DNA from 3 places in the Staphylococcus muscae genome. Region 2 is predicted to be linked to each of the others. Evidence: riboswitches for the same ligand, from Rfam matches in the RefSeq annotation. Region 2 holds a riboswitch; each other region holds the start of a gene.
What was found. A riboswitch is a leader RNA that binds a small molecule or an ion and turns the genes downstream of it on or off. The one in region 2 is predicted to bind thiamine pyrophosphate.
Positions count from the first base shown of each region.

Region 1: linked by a shared signal. The riboswitch ahead of thiO (glycine oxidase ThiO) and the one ahead of thiD (bifunctional hydroxymethylpyrimidine kinase/phosphomethylpyrimidine kinase) in region 2 are both predicted to bind thiamine pyrophosphate.
Region 3: linked by a shared signal. The riboswitch ahead of C7J88_RS00265 (ECF transporter S component) and the one ahead of thiD (bifunctional hydroxymethylpyrimidine kinase/phosphomethylpyrimidine kinase) in region 2 are both predicted to bind thiamine pyrophosphate.

Region 1 is NZ_CP027848.1:1,402,483-1,408,179, reverse strand. It holds gene C7J88_RS07025 (2-keto-4-pentenoate hydratase) at 1-633, opposite strand, end outside; gene nfsA (oxygen-insensitive NADPH nitroreductase) at 767-1,522, shown strand; gene C7J88_RS07015 (L-cystine transporter) at 1,568-2,959, opposite strand; gene thiO (glycine oxidase ThiO) at 3,042-4,139, opposite strand; TPP riboswitch at 4,242-4,344, opposite strand; gene C7J88_RS07005 (DNA-binding protein) at 4,387-4,986, opposite strand; gene C7J88_RS07000 (hypothetical protein) at 5,097-5,697, opposite strand, start outside.
Region 2 is NZ_CP027848.1:957,089-962,785, forward strand. It holds gene yidC (membrane protein insertase YidC) at 1-182, opposite strand, end outside; gene thiE (thiamine phosphate synthase) at 271-909, opposite strand; gene thiM (hydroxyethylthiazole kinase) at 899-1,705, opposite strand; gene thiD (bifunctional hydroxymethylpyrimidine kinase/phosphomethylpyrimidine kinase) at 1,705-2,511, opposite strand; TPP riboswitch at 2,590-2,690, opposite strand; gene C7J88_RS04760 (single-stranded DNA-binding protein) at 3,083-3,313, opposite strand; gene C7J88_RS04765 (YwpF-like family protein) at 3,503-3,937, shown strand; gene fabZ (3-hydroxyacyl-ACP dehydratase FabZ) at 3,967-4,407, opposite strand; gene C7J88_RS04775 (hypothetical protein) at 4,411-4,602, opposite strand; gene murA (UDP-N-acetylglucosamine 1-carboxyvinyltransferase) at 4,595-5,697, opposite strand, start outside.
Region 3 is NZ_CP027848.1:51,830-57,526, forward strand. It holds gene purD (phosphoribosylamine--glycine ligase) at 1-521, shown strand, start outside; gene C7J88_RS00255 (energy-coupling factor transporter transmembrane component T family protein) at 648-1,439, opposite strand; gene C7J88_RS00260 (ABC transporter ATP-binding protein) at 1,432-2,838, opposite strand; gene C7J88_RS00265 (ECF transporter S component) at 2,853-3,428, opposite strand; TPP riboswitch at 3,563-3,662, opposite strand; gene graF (glycopeptide resistance-associated protein GraF) at 3,744-3,875, opposite strand; gene auxA (lipoteichoic acid stability factor AuxA) at 4,113-5,432, shown strand; gene C7J88_RS00275 (class I SAM-dependent rRNA methyltransferase) at 5,566-5,697, shown strand, end outside.

The sequences.
Region 1 (5,697 bases), 450 kb from region 2:
ACTGAGCCATTGCACCGCTTTAACAGGGTTACCTAATACTTCTGATGCGATGCCTGTTTTGACTTCTGTACCATTATGTTTCAATGACATTGTGACTGCACCCAGCTTGTCATAATCCAATTGTGCAACAGGTTCACCTACAACGACAAGGCCAGTTGCTGTGTTATCGGCTAATAAATCTCCTAATGTAAAGTTTGGGAACCAATCTTGATAGCGCGCATCAGGCACTTCAATCGCTGGTGCTAATTGCGAATGATTGAGCACATCTTCAATGCTTGGATTAGAAGGTAAGTCTTCTGTGATTACAAATACCAATTCTGGCTCGATTAATGGTGCGAACAAGTTGTCCAATTTTACAGTGGCACCACTTTGCTGGATGACTGTTTTGAGTAATGTACCATAAGCAGGTTCATGGGTATTCGCATATGCTTGTGTTTCTGCACTTGTCATACTGACTTTGTAGCCGGCTACATCAGTATTGTTATGTGCCTTTAATTGCTCAATCAAGGCATCTTGTGTTTGATAACCTAATACTTCATCAACGTTCTCTTTAGGGTTGAGAAAAGGGATAGGTTGTTGTGTTTTGTAAGCTTGAAAAACTGTCTCTGCTAGTTGCTGTGGTTGTTGCGCCATAAAGACACTCCTTTGTCAGAAAATTGATACTTTTATGATAAAGGTTTATAGAAAAAGATGCAAGTGTGCAGTGTACATGCGTTTTAGAGTGTCGTTTGCTAACATAAAATCAAAGGACAAGGGAGTGAAATATATGTCAGATTATGTATATCATTTAGCAAAGCAACATCACTCAGTGAGAAAGTTTAAACCTGAGCCATTAACACGTGAAACAGTGAAAAAGTTAATTGAAGCAGGGCAGATGGCTTCAACATCAAGTTATTTACAAACGACATCTGTGGTTGGCGTAGAAAATCCAGAAAAGAAAGCTGCTTTGAAAGAAGTGTCAGGGCAACCCTATGTCTTGGATAATGGGTATTTATTAATATTTGTCATAGATTACAATAGACACGACCTTGTGAATGAACAACAAGCACAAGATATGACGACAAGCTTTGAATCAGCAGAAGGATTACTCGTTGGAACGGTAGATGCGTCATTAATGGCACAAAATATTGCATTGACGGCAGAAGATATGGGGTATGGAATTGTTTATCTAGGTTCATTGCGCAATGATGTCACACGTGTGCGTGAGATTTTAGACTTACCTGAGTATACCTTCCCAATCTTCGGTATGGCGATTGGCGTACCATCTGAAGATGAGAATGGGACGCCGAAGCCACGGTTGCCGTTTGAACATGTCTTTCACGTTGATACGTATGATAATGATCGTGATATGGCACGTCAACAATTGGCAACATATGATGAAACGGTATCTGATTATTATGCAGAAAGAACGGACGGACGACGTACAGAAACGTGGTCAGAACAAGTGGCGAACTTCATGAGTAGTAAGCAGCGTTTAGAGATGAAAGACTGGCTTCAAGAAGCGGGATTTAATAAGAAATAGCATTAAAAATACCACGTACGATGTGTTGTACGTGGTATTTTTTGATTAATGATTTGTTGTCAGTTCGTCATATTGATTGTCATTAAAGACATCTTCATCTAATTGTTTTGTTAACTTAGCAGTGCCTGTTCCGGCTAACATTGAATCATTCACATTCAATGCAGTACGTCCCATATCAATTAATGGTTCTACTGAAATCAAGACACCGGCAAGGCCGACTGGTAAGTTTAGTGCAGAAAGGACGAGAATAGATGCAAATGTTGCACCGCCACCGACACCGGCAACACCGAATGAACTAATGATAACAACAATAATAAGTGTTGCAATGAATTGTAGGTCGATATCAACGCCAGCAACAGGTGCGACCATGATTGCAAGCATGGCAGGGTAAATACCCGCACAACCGTTTTGGCCGATAGACAGACCGAAAGAACCTGAGAAGTTGGCGATGGCTTGTGGGACACCTAAACGATTTGTTTGCGTTTGAATGTTAAGTGGTAACGCCCCTGCGCTTGAACGTGATGTGAAGGCGAACATCATTACTTCTGTTGTCTTCTTCACATATTGGATTGGATTGACACCTAGCACTAATAAAATTAATAAATGGATGATATACATTGTGAGTAACGCTGCATAAGATGCGATGACAAACTTACCGAGTGTCCAAATCGCTGCAAAGTCACTTGTCGCTAATGTGTTTAACATAATGGCTAAGATACCATAAGGTGTTAAGCGCAATACGAATGTCACAACGGCCATAATAAGTGAATACACTGCATCAATACCACGTTTTAATACATGACCATTTTCAGGCTGTTTGCGTGCAACACGTAAATAAGCAAACCCTAGAAATGCTGCAAAGATAACGACAGCAATAGTTGATGTTGCACGTGCCCCTGTAAAGTCTAAGAATGGGTTTGCAGGGAGTAGTTCTAGAATTTGTGCTGGCAATGTTGTTGCTGTTAGGTCTTTCGCTGTTTGCGTAATTTCTGAACTACGTGCGTTTTCAGCTTGACCTAGATCAATTGTTGATGCATCGAGACCGAATAGCATTGCATAGGCAATACCAACGATGGCTGAAATGGCAACAGTACCGATTAAAAACATAAAAATGTAGCCGCCCATTTTGGCGAACTTCTCACCAAGATCAATCTTCGTAAATGCCGCAATAATTGAAATGAAAACGAGCGGAATGACGATCATTTTTAAGAGGGAGATATATCCATTCCCAATGATACCGATCCATTCTGTTGTTTGTGTTGTAATTTTGCTGTCTGCACCGTAAAGAAGCTGTACAATGATTCCGAGTAAGATACCGAGACCGAGTGCAACAAAGACACGTGTAGGGAACTTGACGTGTTTCTTTGCCATGACCCATAGACCGATAAGGAATCCAGCAAAAATTAATAAGTTAAGTATAATGAGAAATATAGACATTTAGACGCTTCCTTTAATTCCGACTTGTATTATAAGAATAATTGCAAGTCCATTTAAAATCAACCCCTACATACGAATTTTCTCATTTTATAGGTGAGAAAGGTTTTAATTGTTGTGCTGCACTAGTTCTTCCATCAACTAATTGTGCCATCAGTTGACCGACAATAGGCGAGAGTAGAATACCGTTTCGATAATGCCCAGTTGAGATATAGAGATTATCACGAAGGGCACCCATAATCGGAACGCCATCTGGAGTGATCGGTCGGATGCCAGTCCAAGTCTTAATCACGCGATGTTCACATAGGTCAGGTATCATAGATTGACTTTCTGCATCTAACCACTGGAGATTTTCAGCTTTATTTTGTGTACTCCAATTGTCGAGTTCTGATGTCGCACCGATAAGAAAACGATTGGGTTTCTTTGGCACAATATAACAACCGTTCATATTAAAAATAGTTTCTTTTAGTTGTGAATAAGACGATTCAATTAACTTCACATCGCCTTTGACCGGTTGTGTCGGAAGATTCATCCCAAGTTGCTGTAACAATGCACCACTCCAAGCACCAGCAGCGATGATTAATTCGTCTGCATATACATCGCCTTTAGAAGTTGTTACTCGATAATGCGATGCATGTTCCATAATCTGTAATACTTCCGTCTGTATGTGAAGATCAATATGCAAAAGATTGGAGACGGATTGCAGTAACGCTTGTGTATATAAGTTGGCATTGATTTGACCGTCGTCATGTATTTTGAATGCTGCGCAATCGTCAATGTTACAGTGGGGGAAGCGTGCACGTAATTGATGGCGTGATAATTCATAAATCTTATGGTCTTGCTGAGAGAGAAATTCAAATTGTTTCTTAACTGCTGGGACATGTTGTGCGGTAGTTGCTACCTTAATCAGCCCATATGTTTGCAGTTCAATATCGATATCTGTCTCCATTAAGAGTTGTTGTGCAATATCTGGCATCATCGCACGACTTGCCATTGCAAGACGATATAAAGGTGTATCTTCAAAAAATTCATTCTGTGCACCTAACATCCCACCTGCTGCATAAGATGCATTCATACGGGGTGTCGAGCGATCAATGATATGTATGTGACGACCTTGCGCATTGAGTTGACGTGCAATGGACAATCCCATCACGCCGCCACCAATAATAACTGTTTGTAACATAAAAAAACCTCCTGCATGTGAGGGTGCAGGAAGTTGACATGTATGATTGAAATTGAGTCGTATGTGACGCATGCTTTAACGTTGCATGACTATCATGATACGCATGACATGTAATTGCTTCCCTTCGATGGCATTAACCATATCAGGTTCAAAGAGTTAAGAGTCCGTCTTTCTCAGCTCACTTCGAGCACCCCTAGCATGTTATTTAATTGTAAGACAAGTGGTTGACTTGCATAGAAATTGTGTTTTAACCGCCGAATAATCGTTGGAGAAAACCTTTTTTCTCATTGCGTTCAATTGTGTGTGCTAATGCTTTTTGTCCTTCGATTTGTGTCTCTAAGTGCTTTTGTGTTGTACTGAGTTGTTCAGTTTGTTGTTTTTGTGCTTCAGTGAGAGACTCCATAGATGCACTGTTTGACTTTAGTTGTGTTTCTAACTTGTTATGTAACTCAGTAAGTGCCTCTTGTTGTTTGTGTACTTGTGTCACCATTTGCCCAAGTATTTGACGTTCTTCTCGCATTTGATTGATTTCATTGTGCAACTCTTTGAATAAGTTAGAGAGTTGTTGATCAGCAGGAAGTTGTTGTGTATCTTCCTTCACAATAACTTGTAAGAAGTCTTTTTCTTTCTCGAGTTCTTCAAATGCAAGTTCGTAACTGTTAGTTTGCCCAACGCGTTCTGCAATCTCTTGGAAGAGTTCAACATCTTCTTCTTTGAAGTCTGTCGCTTCACGCCCGCGATATTCTGTTTTATCTAAATGGTAACCACGTTCTTCGAGATGCTGAACAATTTTGCGGACTTGCTTTTCGCTTAAGCCAGATTTTTGTGCGAATTCTTTTGTTAGCATATAACCGGATCCTTTCTCCTACAATTTAGACGGTTGTCAGTGTTCGTTCAGTGACCCGTCAGTCTTACTTCTCTTTCATTGTAGCGACTTTACCGATTGATTTCAAGGGCTTATGCATTCGGTTCTTTACGTAAATCCATTTTGACGAGCAATGGATAAATGACTCTGCGTGGCAGTCTATTTGCAAAGACATATTTGAGAATATAACAAGACTTGATGCTGGCACCATAGATGTCTTTCGTCAAAGGAATATTTGCTTTGATATATAAATCTAATGGTACAGGTTTTCCATTGCGATCAAGCGAAGGCTGTATATATGAAATCTTTGTTTGCTTTTCAAAACCGTTTTGTGTTAAGAAACGTCTGCGAAATGCGATATCATCTGCCGTCTTCGAATCGACATCTGGTGATTCGAACGTCGACTCGAACATGAAGAAGTTCACGTCTCGACCATGTAATTGTTGTGCCAATGCATTGATGTGGATTTCAGTTTGATTGAGTGTCTCTTCTAGATAAGCTTCATGATGTGTACCCTGTTCGGCAAGTAAGTAGATAATGAATCCCGCATTTGTCGTTGCTTCATAATGCGCAGTAGCAAAGCTGACAACACGGTCATCTTCAACACCGACTAAAAAAACATAATCATTTTTCGTCTTTTCTGTTTTGAGCGATTGGACGAAAACCGACTCATCTTCAGTGACAAGCGTATCT
Region 2 (5,697 bases):
ATGATAATCGCAAGACCATAGTTATTATCTAGTTCATGGCCTAACCAATGAATTAAGCTATCCATTGGTTGTACGAATGTATTGTAAAAGAAACCATCTCGGTTTTCAGGCTTACTATAATCACAACCAGCTAAAAAGAGTGTGATACCAAAAAGCATGGCCAGTAACGCTTTATTCTTCATTTTTCCACCTCTATACTATTATTCACATAAGTGTCATTTTATCATATAACGTATTCAGGTGGAAACATTTCTCATAATTTACAGCAATTTATTTAAAATATTGTAAGTAGCAGGACACAGATTTTTCAATATTGTCGCTCTGAGTAATAGAAGAAATCGTTGCGATACCATCTGCCCCATTATTAATAATAGAGGCGACATTTTCTTCTGTAATACCACCGATTGCGACAATTGGAATCTCTTCATCATAACGACGCATACGACGAATCATTTCGATACCGCCTGCTTGCTTGGCATCGCTCTTCGATTGCGTTCGATATACAGGACCTACACCAATATAATCGACATGTGTCAAATCCGACTGATCATACTCTTCAAAGTTACTCACACTTAAACCAATAATTTTATCTTCTGCTTGTGCATAAAAACTTTGAACTTCTGCATCGTCTTGTCCGACATGTATGCCATCAGCATCTATTTCTAAAGCGAGTGCAACATCATCATTGACGATAAAAGGAACATGATATGCTCGACATAACTTCTGAAGGTCTAATGCCTTTTGCTTTTTAGCTTCTCCTGTCAATGCAGATGGCCCTTTTTCACGAAACTGAAACATCGTAATACCTGCTTTTAAAGCATCTTCAAGGATATGATCAAGACTGCCTTTTTTTACATCCTGTGTACCTGCAATAAAATAAACTTTTAATTGCTTACGATCAAATGTCATCATTCTTCACTTCTCTCTTCTTTATCTCTTGTTGAAAAGCGACTGTCGCAGTTTGACTCAATGCATCTAAAAAAGCAACTGCAAATGTCCCTGGCAAATCAGCACCAGCTTTTACTTCTGCACGTTCCGCCGAAATTGTATAGTATGACACTGCTTCCGCCAACTTCTCCAATGAAGGATGTGTATCTTTCAATAAAAAGCTGGCAACAACCGCACCTAGTAAACAGCCTGTACCAGTGACTTTTGCTAATAACGGCGTCCCATTACCTAAAGCAATTGCTCGGCCATCTTGTATGATCACATCCGTTTCACCAGTCATAACGATAGCTGCATTGTATTTAAGTTGTGCTTGTTTAGCTGCTTCAATAGGCAGTTGATCAAGCGTGCTGTCCGTCCCTTTCATTGTGGTTGATTCATCCACAAGTGCTAAAATTTCAGAAGCATTTCCTTTGATGACTGTTACTTGAACCTCTTCTAAAAAACGTCTGCAAAAATTTCTTCTGAATTGGGAAGCACCCACTGCCACAGGATCAAAAACAATTGGTACACCTTGGCGATTTGCTTCTTTTGCAATACTCAACATATCTTCACCACTTTGTTGTGTGAGTGTACCGATATTGATGAGTAACGCTTGTGCAACTTTAAAAAAGTCTACCGCTTCTTCAGGGGCTTCACTCATAGCCGGGCTCGCACCTAAACTGAGCAAGCCATTTGCAGTAAAGTTTTTAACAACGTCATTGGTATAACATATAACAAGCGGACTTTCTTTGCGTACTGCTGATAAATAATCGCTCATTAGTCCCATCCCTTCTGTGATTGATAAGCAAAATGATTGACCGGACCTCTGCCCCGTCCTATTTCCGGTGTATATTTAATAGCTAAAGCAATAAACGCTTTTGCCTTCGCAACTGCATCATAGACGGAACGCCCTTTCGCTAACTCTGCAGTAATAACTGCTGAGAATGTACAACCTGTCCCATGTGTGTGTTCAGTTGGATAACGTTCGCCTTCAAAAACAAAATGCCCCTCTCTTGTAAAAAGATGATCTGTTGCATCACCTTCTAAATGGCCACCTTTAATGACAACACCTTTAGACCCTACCTCATTGATAAAGAAGTCGCCTGCTCGATGAATCTGATCCATTGTTTCCAATTGAAAACCTGTAATTTCTTCAGCTTCTGGAATATTAGGTGTTGCAACATCTGCATACGGTAGCAATGTAGTTTTTAATTGCTTTCGAACTTGCTCTGCCATTAGTGAATCACCACTTTTAGCAACCATGACTGGATCAATAACATATGGAATATCAAAGTCCTTTAAATAGCGTTCGATAATAATCATCATGTCAGGTGTTGGAATCATCCCTGTTTTCAATGCATGTGGTGGTTCATCGTTAAATACACTTGCGAGTTGTTCTTCTAACCATGCAGGTTCAAGGTTATGTATATGCTGCACACCTAAGGAATTTTGCGCCACAATACTCGTGATGGCACTCATTCCATATACACCACATGCATGAAATGACTTTAGATCTGCCATTGCACCCGCTCCACCAGATGGATCTGTCCCTGCAATAGTCAATGCGATTTTAGGTTTCTGAATCATTTGATTACCTCCATGTCTCACTTTATACATATAGACTACATAGAGGTAACTCGGATGATTCGTTCTCACCCTGATACATCATTTCATCTACTTCCCTACGTTGGCATCATCCAAATCAGGTTCAAAGGGTTTGAATTTCCATTCATCTCAGCGAGTTAGCGCCCCTAGTAGTCATCAATGTTTAATTTACTTAAATTTAGCAAACTCAAAGTCTTTTTTCAAATGAATACCCTATCAGCACTGTCATGAATGAAAGATTATAGTATGTATTAGACGGGTCCACGCCTTACGCATTGTGCAACCCGCCTATAAAATATTAAGAAAACGTACGATTTAAAAACTGACAAAAGTCATTAGGGTTAGGGAATTAAATAAAGAAAGGAAGTAGTATATAAATAGAGAGTATGTGGTGGATACATTTTGTTAGGGTATGGGTAATAAATAGCTAAACAAGTGTGGGATCGTTGGATTCAATAAGGGGTGGGATTTCTAAAATTTCAACAGACTCAACGACAATCTCTGTTGAAAAACGTTTTTCATCGTTAAACTGATAACGACGTGTTGTGAGTTAACCTTCAATAGATAGCAGATCTCCTTGATTCACTTCTTGATCAATTTGTATCGCAACAGGGCCAAATGCTTTACAATTTAAATAATCAAAGATGGGGTGGTTATCCTTCCCTTTGTAATTGCGTTCAACTGCAAGAAAAAAGGTCACAAAATAACTTCCTGGCTTTTCATAATACTTAGGTACTTTTGAGACAGTGCCGATTGCTTTAATTTGATTAATACTTATCACCTCCTGAAAGTATGATAGTATAGAAGTACTTCAAAATGCAATTTGAGTTCTATCAAATATTGACCATATAAAGTGCTTACTATTTAAACAATTTCAATCTAATAACGAATAAGTTGATTATTTGAGTTATAATAAAAGTGATATATTCAAAAAACGTAGAATTTAAAAAAATAAGGGGATGGTGGCAACATGAAGACATTCAAAGCCGTACGCTTTCAAATTGTATCCGATAACAGTAGTGTGACTGAGTACGAACTGATTGATGGGGTCATTATTAATAAAGAAGATCGGGGAACGGGATGGCTGCTTGAAATTGTTATTTCAGATATTCATAAAGAACAGATGACAGCTTATATGGAAGATAATCAACTTCTCAATATTCGTGTGGTCATTACACGTCCATCTAATGATCCAGCACTTTTTGATGCAACGATTAAGCACATTACACAACTCAAAGATAAAATTTCCGTTATTTTTGAATGTCATATTTATACATTGCGTCAAGTGTATGCGGAGAGCTTATTAGAGCAACTTGTTGATGAAGGATTGGAAGGAGAAGCACTGATCAAAGCCTTCAATCGAAAAATGCAATCAAAACCTCGCCTTAAAGATGAACGCCAGTAAGTATGATATATACTCCTGGCGTTCTTGTTTTATTCTGGTGACTGTAATGCAAATGTAAGTTCGCAGCTACATGCAAGCTGACCGTCTACCGTTGCTTTGGCTGTCCCTTTACCAATAGGACCTTTTATTTTGGTGATTTCAACTTCTAATCTCAATGTATCTCCAGGAACGACTTGTCTTTTAAATCGACATTTATCAATCCCTGCAAATAGAGCAATTTTCCCTCTATTTTCTTCGCTATTTAACATCGCAACAGCACCTGTTTGTGCAAGTGCTTCTGTTATTAATACACCTGGCATCACAGCATAATCAGGAAAATGTCCTTGAAAGAAAGGTTCATTGCCTGATACTTGTTTAATGCCGACACAACGCTGACCTTCTTCGTATTCCACAATTTTGTCGATCAACAAAAATGGTTGACGATGCGGAATAATTTTTTTAATCTCATTATAATTAAAAATAGTTTCCATCTACTATGATCCTCCTAATGTCTCGCTAAAATATCTAAAAAAGTTAGGATTCAATACTTTGAAAATATCATCATGATTCATCCATAAACCAATCATAAGTCCAATATAAAATAGTATGACACTGACAATGACAAATGCGATCAATTTTACACTTGTTGACTGCTCCACAACCACAAAATAATACTTTTTAATCATTGATACGTTCAATATCTGCACCGAGTGCTTTTAACTTGCCATGGAAGTCCACATAACCACGATCGAGATGCTTTAACTCTGTGACCGTCGTTTCACCTTCAGCGACAAGACCTGCTAATATCAATGCTGCTGCCGCACGTAAGTCTGTTGCCTTTACTTGTGCTCCTTGTAATTGACTTTTGCCTTGAATCTTTGCATTGCGTCCCTCAACCGAAATATTAGCATTCATGCGTTTAAATTCAGCTACATGCATAAAGCGATTTTCGAATACAGTTTCTGTTAAGATTTTATGGCCTTCAGCAGTTAATAATAGTGCCATCATTTGTGATTGCATATCCGTTGGGAAGCCCGGATGTGGTAATGTTTTCACGTCGACAGGTTTGAGCTGCTCAGGTGCTGTAACACGAATACCATCTTCACGATATTCAAGTTCAACGCCCATTTCTTCAAGTTTGTACACAAGACTTGTCATATGCTCTTTAATAGCACCTTTCACAAATACATCACCACGTGTAATTGCTGCTGCAATCATCAATGTACCTGCTACAATACGGTCAGGAATAATCGCATGAGATACACCTTTTAGTACTTCCACACCGTGAATCGTAATCGTATCTGTTCCTGCCCCTTTCACATCACCACCCATTTCGTTGATGTAGTTGGCAAGGTCAACAATTTCTGGTTCACGTGCCACATTCTCGATGACTGTACGCCCTTTGGCTAAAGATGCTGCCATCATAATGTTTTGTGTAGCACCGACACTTGGGAAGTCTAAGTGTATATCATTACCGACTAAGCCATTTTCTGCTGTTGCGTGTATGAATCCTGCTTCTTGATGTATTTCAGCTCCTAATGCTTCGAATCCTTTCAAGTGTTGCTCAATCGGACGTGATCCAATGGCACATCCGCCTGGTAATGCAACTTTTGCCACACCGAGTCGTGCGAGTAACGGCCCCATTACAAGAATACTTGCACGCATTTTGCTGACATACTCATAGGGTGCTTCTTCGTTCAATTGTTTCGTTGCATCCACTGATACAACTTGTGTCGCTTCATCATAAGAAACGTCCGCATTCAAAACACTCAAAACATTAT
Region 3 (5,697 bases), 910 kb from region 2:
ATGTAACGAATGAACGTATTGCACAGCCGATTGCACGTGCGATGAAAAAAGAAGGCTATGATTTCTTCGGTTTGTTGTATATCGGTGCAATTTTAACTGATGAAGGACCGAAAGTGATTGAGTTTAATGCACGCTTTGGTGATCCTGAAGCACAAGTTTTATTAACACGTATGGAGAGCGATTTGATGGCGCACATTTTACAATTGGAAGCACGAGAGCCGATTGATATGCGATGGAAAGATGAAGCGGTGGTTGGTGTCATGTTAGCTTCCAAAGGATACCCAAATGCATATGAAAAAGGAGTATCCGTGACAGGTTTTGAACGAGACTTAGATCATTATTTCGTTAGTGGCTTAAAGTATGATGGTACTCGATATATCAATGCGGGTGGACGTGTTATATTAGCCATTGGAGAAGGTACTTCGATTGCAGAAGCACAGCGTGAAGCATATCGACGTGTTGATCAAATAGAGAGTGATGGTCTATTTTATCGTAAAGACATTGCGAATAAAGCATTATAATAGAAAAGATGATTCGGAAGTGGTAAGTTTCCGAATCATCTTTTTACGTCCATAGCATACATAAACGGGAAAGTATGCATGCCTTTTCATATCATCGAGATCATGAAAACGCAATACATACATCGTTTAACGTGCGTCTGAAATACCTGTGATTGGTAAGTAATTGGCACACGTAAATGCAAGAGCAATGAGCACGATGATGATGACGACTAACAAAATATCACGGTAACTGAAAGGAACATGGTAATAATATGTGCGTTTACCATCGTGGAAGCCTTTTTTCTCCATCGCAACAGATAGGCGATGTGCTTTTCGGATATTTTGACTGAGCAGTGGGATTAAAAGATGTTTGAATCGTTTGAAACCACTGTAATTTTTATTGCTAATCATTTGGTAGCGCATTTTAAGTGAATTACGCAATTGAAAGACAGATTCAATCATCAATGGAATCATTCGAAATGCAGCCATAAAGGCATAAGCTACTTTGGGTGGTACCTTCAAATGCTGCATCAAGCTATAAAAAATCATAATGACCTGTGAAGTAAACGCAATTGATAGTCCAAAGTAACTAATGACAATTGTTCTTAAAGATAGGTGTAAACCTCTCACAAGACTTTCAACACTGATTTTTACAAAGCCAAATTCTAATAAAATATGTGTTCCATTCCCATAAAAAATCATAAATAGTGAAGAGGTGAGTGCGAAAAAAGTAGCCATTACAACGAATGAAGCAACAACTTTCCATTTGGTACCTGCTACACACAGTAAAAATGCGAACATGAAAAATGCCAAATATAACATGATATCGAAGTTATGGATGAAGATAATGAAAAAGAATAGTGCAACTGCAAGGAACAGCTTCGTTACAATATTAACTTGATCCATGAATGTTCGATGCGTTTTCCATGATTCAATCATTTGCTGGCACCTCCACTTCATGTAAAATGCCATTTAAGACTTCAAAATGGCGGGATGGATAGCGTTCGATAATATGTGGGTCATGTGTAATCATGACAATCGTTTGTCCTTTTGCGATGCGTTCTTGGAATAACGTAATAAGTTTAAATGTATTATGGCTGTCTAACCCGAATGTTGGTTCATCGAGTAAGATGATATTAGCATTTGTACTTAATGCCGTTGCAACACTTAAACGTCTTTTCTGACCCATCGAAAGTTCGAAAGGGTGTTGTTTAGACACATGTGCTAAGTCGAGCAACGCCAACATAGCTGTCGTCTGTTCATCAGCATGTTGTGGATTCATATATTCATAGTTCACAAAAATTTCATCATAAACACTATTTTGAATAAATTGCAGTTCCGGATTTTGATAGACTAGGTACATATGACTGGCTGCATCACGTACTTTTTTTAGTTTTTGTTCATTCCATTGCATCGTGCCTTGATAGGGGATGAGTTGCATCATCGACTCAAACAAAGTCGTTTTGCCAGACCCATTTTTTCCAGTAATTGTTAGCCATTGACCTGGTGATATTGTTAAATCAGGTACTTGATACAGTGTACGACGTCCTCTTTGGATAGCGCCATCTTGATAATTAAAACGAAAACTTTGAGATGAAATATTAGGTGTTTGATTTGGAAGGGGAGCGGCTGTCCAAGCATTCGGATGCCAAACGCCATATTCAGTCAATGTCTCTTCATAATTGGCTAATATCTTATCCGGAGACCCTTGTTGTATGATTTGACCTTCATGATTCATAAGAATAACTCGGTCGACATAATCCCAAACATGAGCCACCTTATGCTCGACAATGAGTACCGTTTGATCTGCCCATAAATCTTTGAGCAAGTCCCACAAGTTTTGTGTTGCTTCGATGTCGAGCATTGCAGTCGGTTCATCTAAAAATAATGTATCAGCTTCCATGAGTAAGGTACCTGCAATCGCCAGTTTTTGTTTCATCCCACCGCTCAATTTGTTAATTGCTTGTTTTGGATTTACATCGAGCTGTACTTTGTTAAGTGCAGCTTGAATACGATGATCCATCTCATCTTGTGGCACTTGTTGATTCTCAAGTATAAATGCAAGTTCTTCATTGACTTGTGGCATACAGAATTGTGAATCGGGATCTTGGAAGATGACGCCAGCATGACGTGCAACTTCTAATTCGTCATATTTCATCGGCAGATCAATGAGATCAGGAACGATACCACTCAAGACGTTCAATAGGGTGCTTTTACCAGACCCTGATGGGCCGAGTAAAAGTACCTTTTCTTTATCTTTAATTTCAATATCAAGACCATCAAATATTTTATGGTCTGTACTTGGATACTTTAAGCGTAGGTTTTTTGCTTTAAGCAATGTAAGTTCTCTCCTTATAGTGAATCATAGTCGTCTTTTGATGCAGGTCTAAATAGCTTCGTCACACCTGTTTGATCCAATGCTTTGACCAGATAATATGGGAAAGCACCAGCTAATACGACACCACTAATGATGCGAAATACGACATATAATATAAGATTCCATTCTGCAACTTCACCTAAGTAACCATAGTACCAGTCGATAGGTAAGCTGATGAGCGCAGCTGCGAGACCTGCTAACAGCGCAACCATAAATGCACGAGAACGATAGCGGAATAATGCAAATACAAGTTCACAAGCAAGGCCTTGTAAGAGTGCATAGATAATCGTTGGAATATCAAAGCGTCCCATCATAATCGTTTCACCTGCACCTGCCGCAAATTCTGCAAGTAAAGCAATGCCCATTTTAGGAATGATGAGATATGCAACAACTGCTGCTGCAAACCACATACCATATAAAAGTTGATCGATTTGTAAACCGAGTGGTTGGATTGTCTTCGTAACAACCCACCATATGTTATAAACTACACCGAAGATGACAGAAACTAAGACTGTCACGAGTATGTCTGACAATGTTAAGCCTTTTTTCATAATAAAGGACCTCCTAATAATAAAAGACGCACATCCTTGAAATAGGGATGTGCGTCGATATATGAACGAAGCGCTCATGTTTATTATGTAAGCAACTCAAAATAAGCGTGCGATTCATTGCCGCAAATATCACGTATAAACGTCGTACACTTTCCTCCGCTAGTATCACCTAGATCAGGTACAAAGGGTTTGAGGATATTCCTCATCTCAGTTCTCACACCCCTAGTGCGTGCGTATTCAATTGATATACACAATGTACATGTCTTACAGTAAAAAGTCAAGGGACGAATCGCCCCTTGACTTGATTTGTGTTGATTAATCTAAAGTGCTTTGGATATCATCTTTTGTTTTGTCGATACCGTCTTTAGCTTCTTGCGCTTTATCTTTTAACGCTTCTTCTTTTTCTTTTGCTTGCTCTGCAGCTTGTTTTAAATCTTTTTCTGACATCATAAAACACTCCTTCATTTATGTTGTTACTCTTCTATATCCGTTCTATATTTTGTTAAACATCATTTTAAAAAAAGATTTATAAAGATGATATAAAATCTTGGAAAGGGGTAAACATATGACATATGATAGAGCGTATTGTCTAACAGCTTTAAATATTTCATACTAGAGACTGAAATTAATCAATTATCAAGACATAGGACAATTGTTCATATATAATAATTGTGAGGTGAGAGGATGTCCTTTTTTAATAAGTACACCGAAGTTATTTATTCCTATATTATAGGTGCGGTTGCGATATTGTTGAGTATCGTTATTTTTATCAATATTCCGCTCATTGAACAACTCAAATCAGGCAAACACCATGTGCCACAAATCCACAATGTATGGGATTTTATCATGGCGTTTTTTAATGAGATTATTCGTGTGATGAGTAAGTACATCGGAGATTTCCCGCTCATTAGCGGACTCATCATTTTGGCATTCGGTGTTCTGCTGATTGTCATTGCACGTGTACTAACCAATACAACTCGCTTTGACTATGATATCTCTATGTTCTTTTTATTAATCGGTATCATTTTCTTTGTGCTAACATTGATTTTTATGTCACAAGTATATGGAATTTTGGCGTTTATTTTCGTTATTCCATTCTTAATGCATATTGGTTATATTACGTTTAAAGATGAACTGAATCCGTTACATCGCAAGCAGCACTATCTATGGTTGATTTTTGGGTATGGGGTGAGTTATTTATTTACACAATTAGCACTCTATTCAAGACTTGAAGCACGTGAGGTAGCGCCAATCGATGTATTGAGTATCAATACATTTTTTGTAGTGCTGTGGTTACTCGGTCAGATGGCAATCTGGAACTTCTTATTTTTACGTCGTTCATTACCTGTTTTTCATGAGGAATTAGACGAAGCTGCCAGTCAGTATTTAAGAAGTAAAAAGTATCAATACAGCGATCAATCGAAAGTGCAGTTTAAAGATATTCAGAGCCGTACATCTGAACTGACACATGATATTACACATCGTACACGACGCAGCATTAATATTGAAAAGATACGTAAGAAACGTGATTATATCAAAGAAAAATGGTTTGGTTGGGCGAAGTTAGAAGAAGATGATATTCCATCGTTTTTACGCAAACGTCCAAAATGGTTTAAACGTGCACATGTGAATATAGCATGTGGCGTGATTCTGTTGTTCTTCATACTACTAGAATTTAACAATCGTAATGCATTGTTTGCTTCTGGAGATTGGCAATTATCACAAACGCAGTACGTCTATGAATGGATTAGCTTATTACTATTGCTGTTTATTGCAATTGCGTATATCGTAACAACAATTACATTCATGTTAAGAGGGAAGCACTACTATATTCAACTGTTTATGATTAGCATTCTGTTCTTTAAGTTGATGACAGAGTATGTTGTTATTCTATTTCATGGTTTGTTATTGTCGATATTTATTACACCAATCTTAGTATTGATGCTCATCCCAGCTATCGTTGCATTTGTACTACAATTACGTCAACCAGCTATAAAAGAATAGGAATACTCAGAGTGAGAGCATTGTCTCTCACTCTTTTTAGTTATAGGAAATATGATGAAATGATCCCAAAATCGATTTCTGTCAAACTCTCGTGTTAAGATGGAAAAGAACTAATCAAGGAAAGGCAGATAAAATGAAAACAGCAATTTTAAATAGTGGGAAAGAAACGAAATATTTCAATGGTTATCCATTGATTGAAGAAGAAGATATCTATCAACAGAGTGCACTGAATAGTGGCGACTTGTTCCATTTGACAACGGACAAA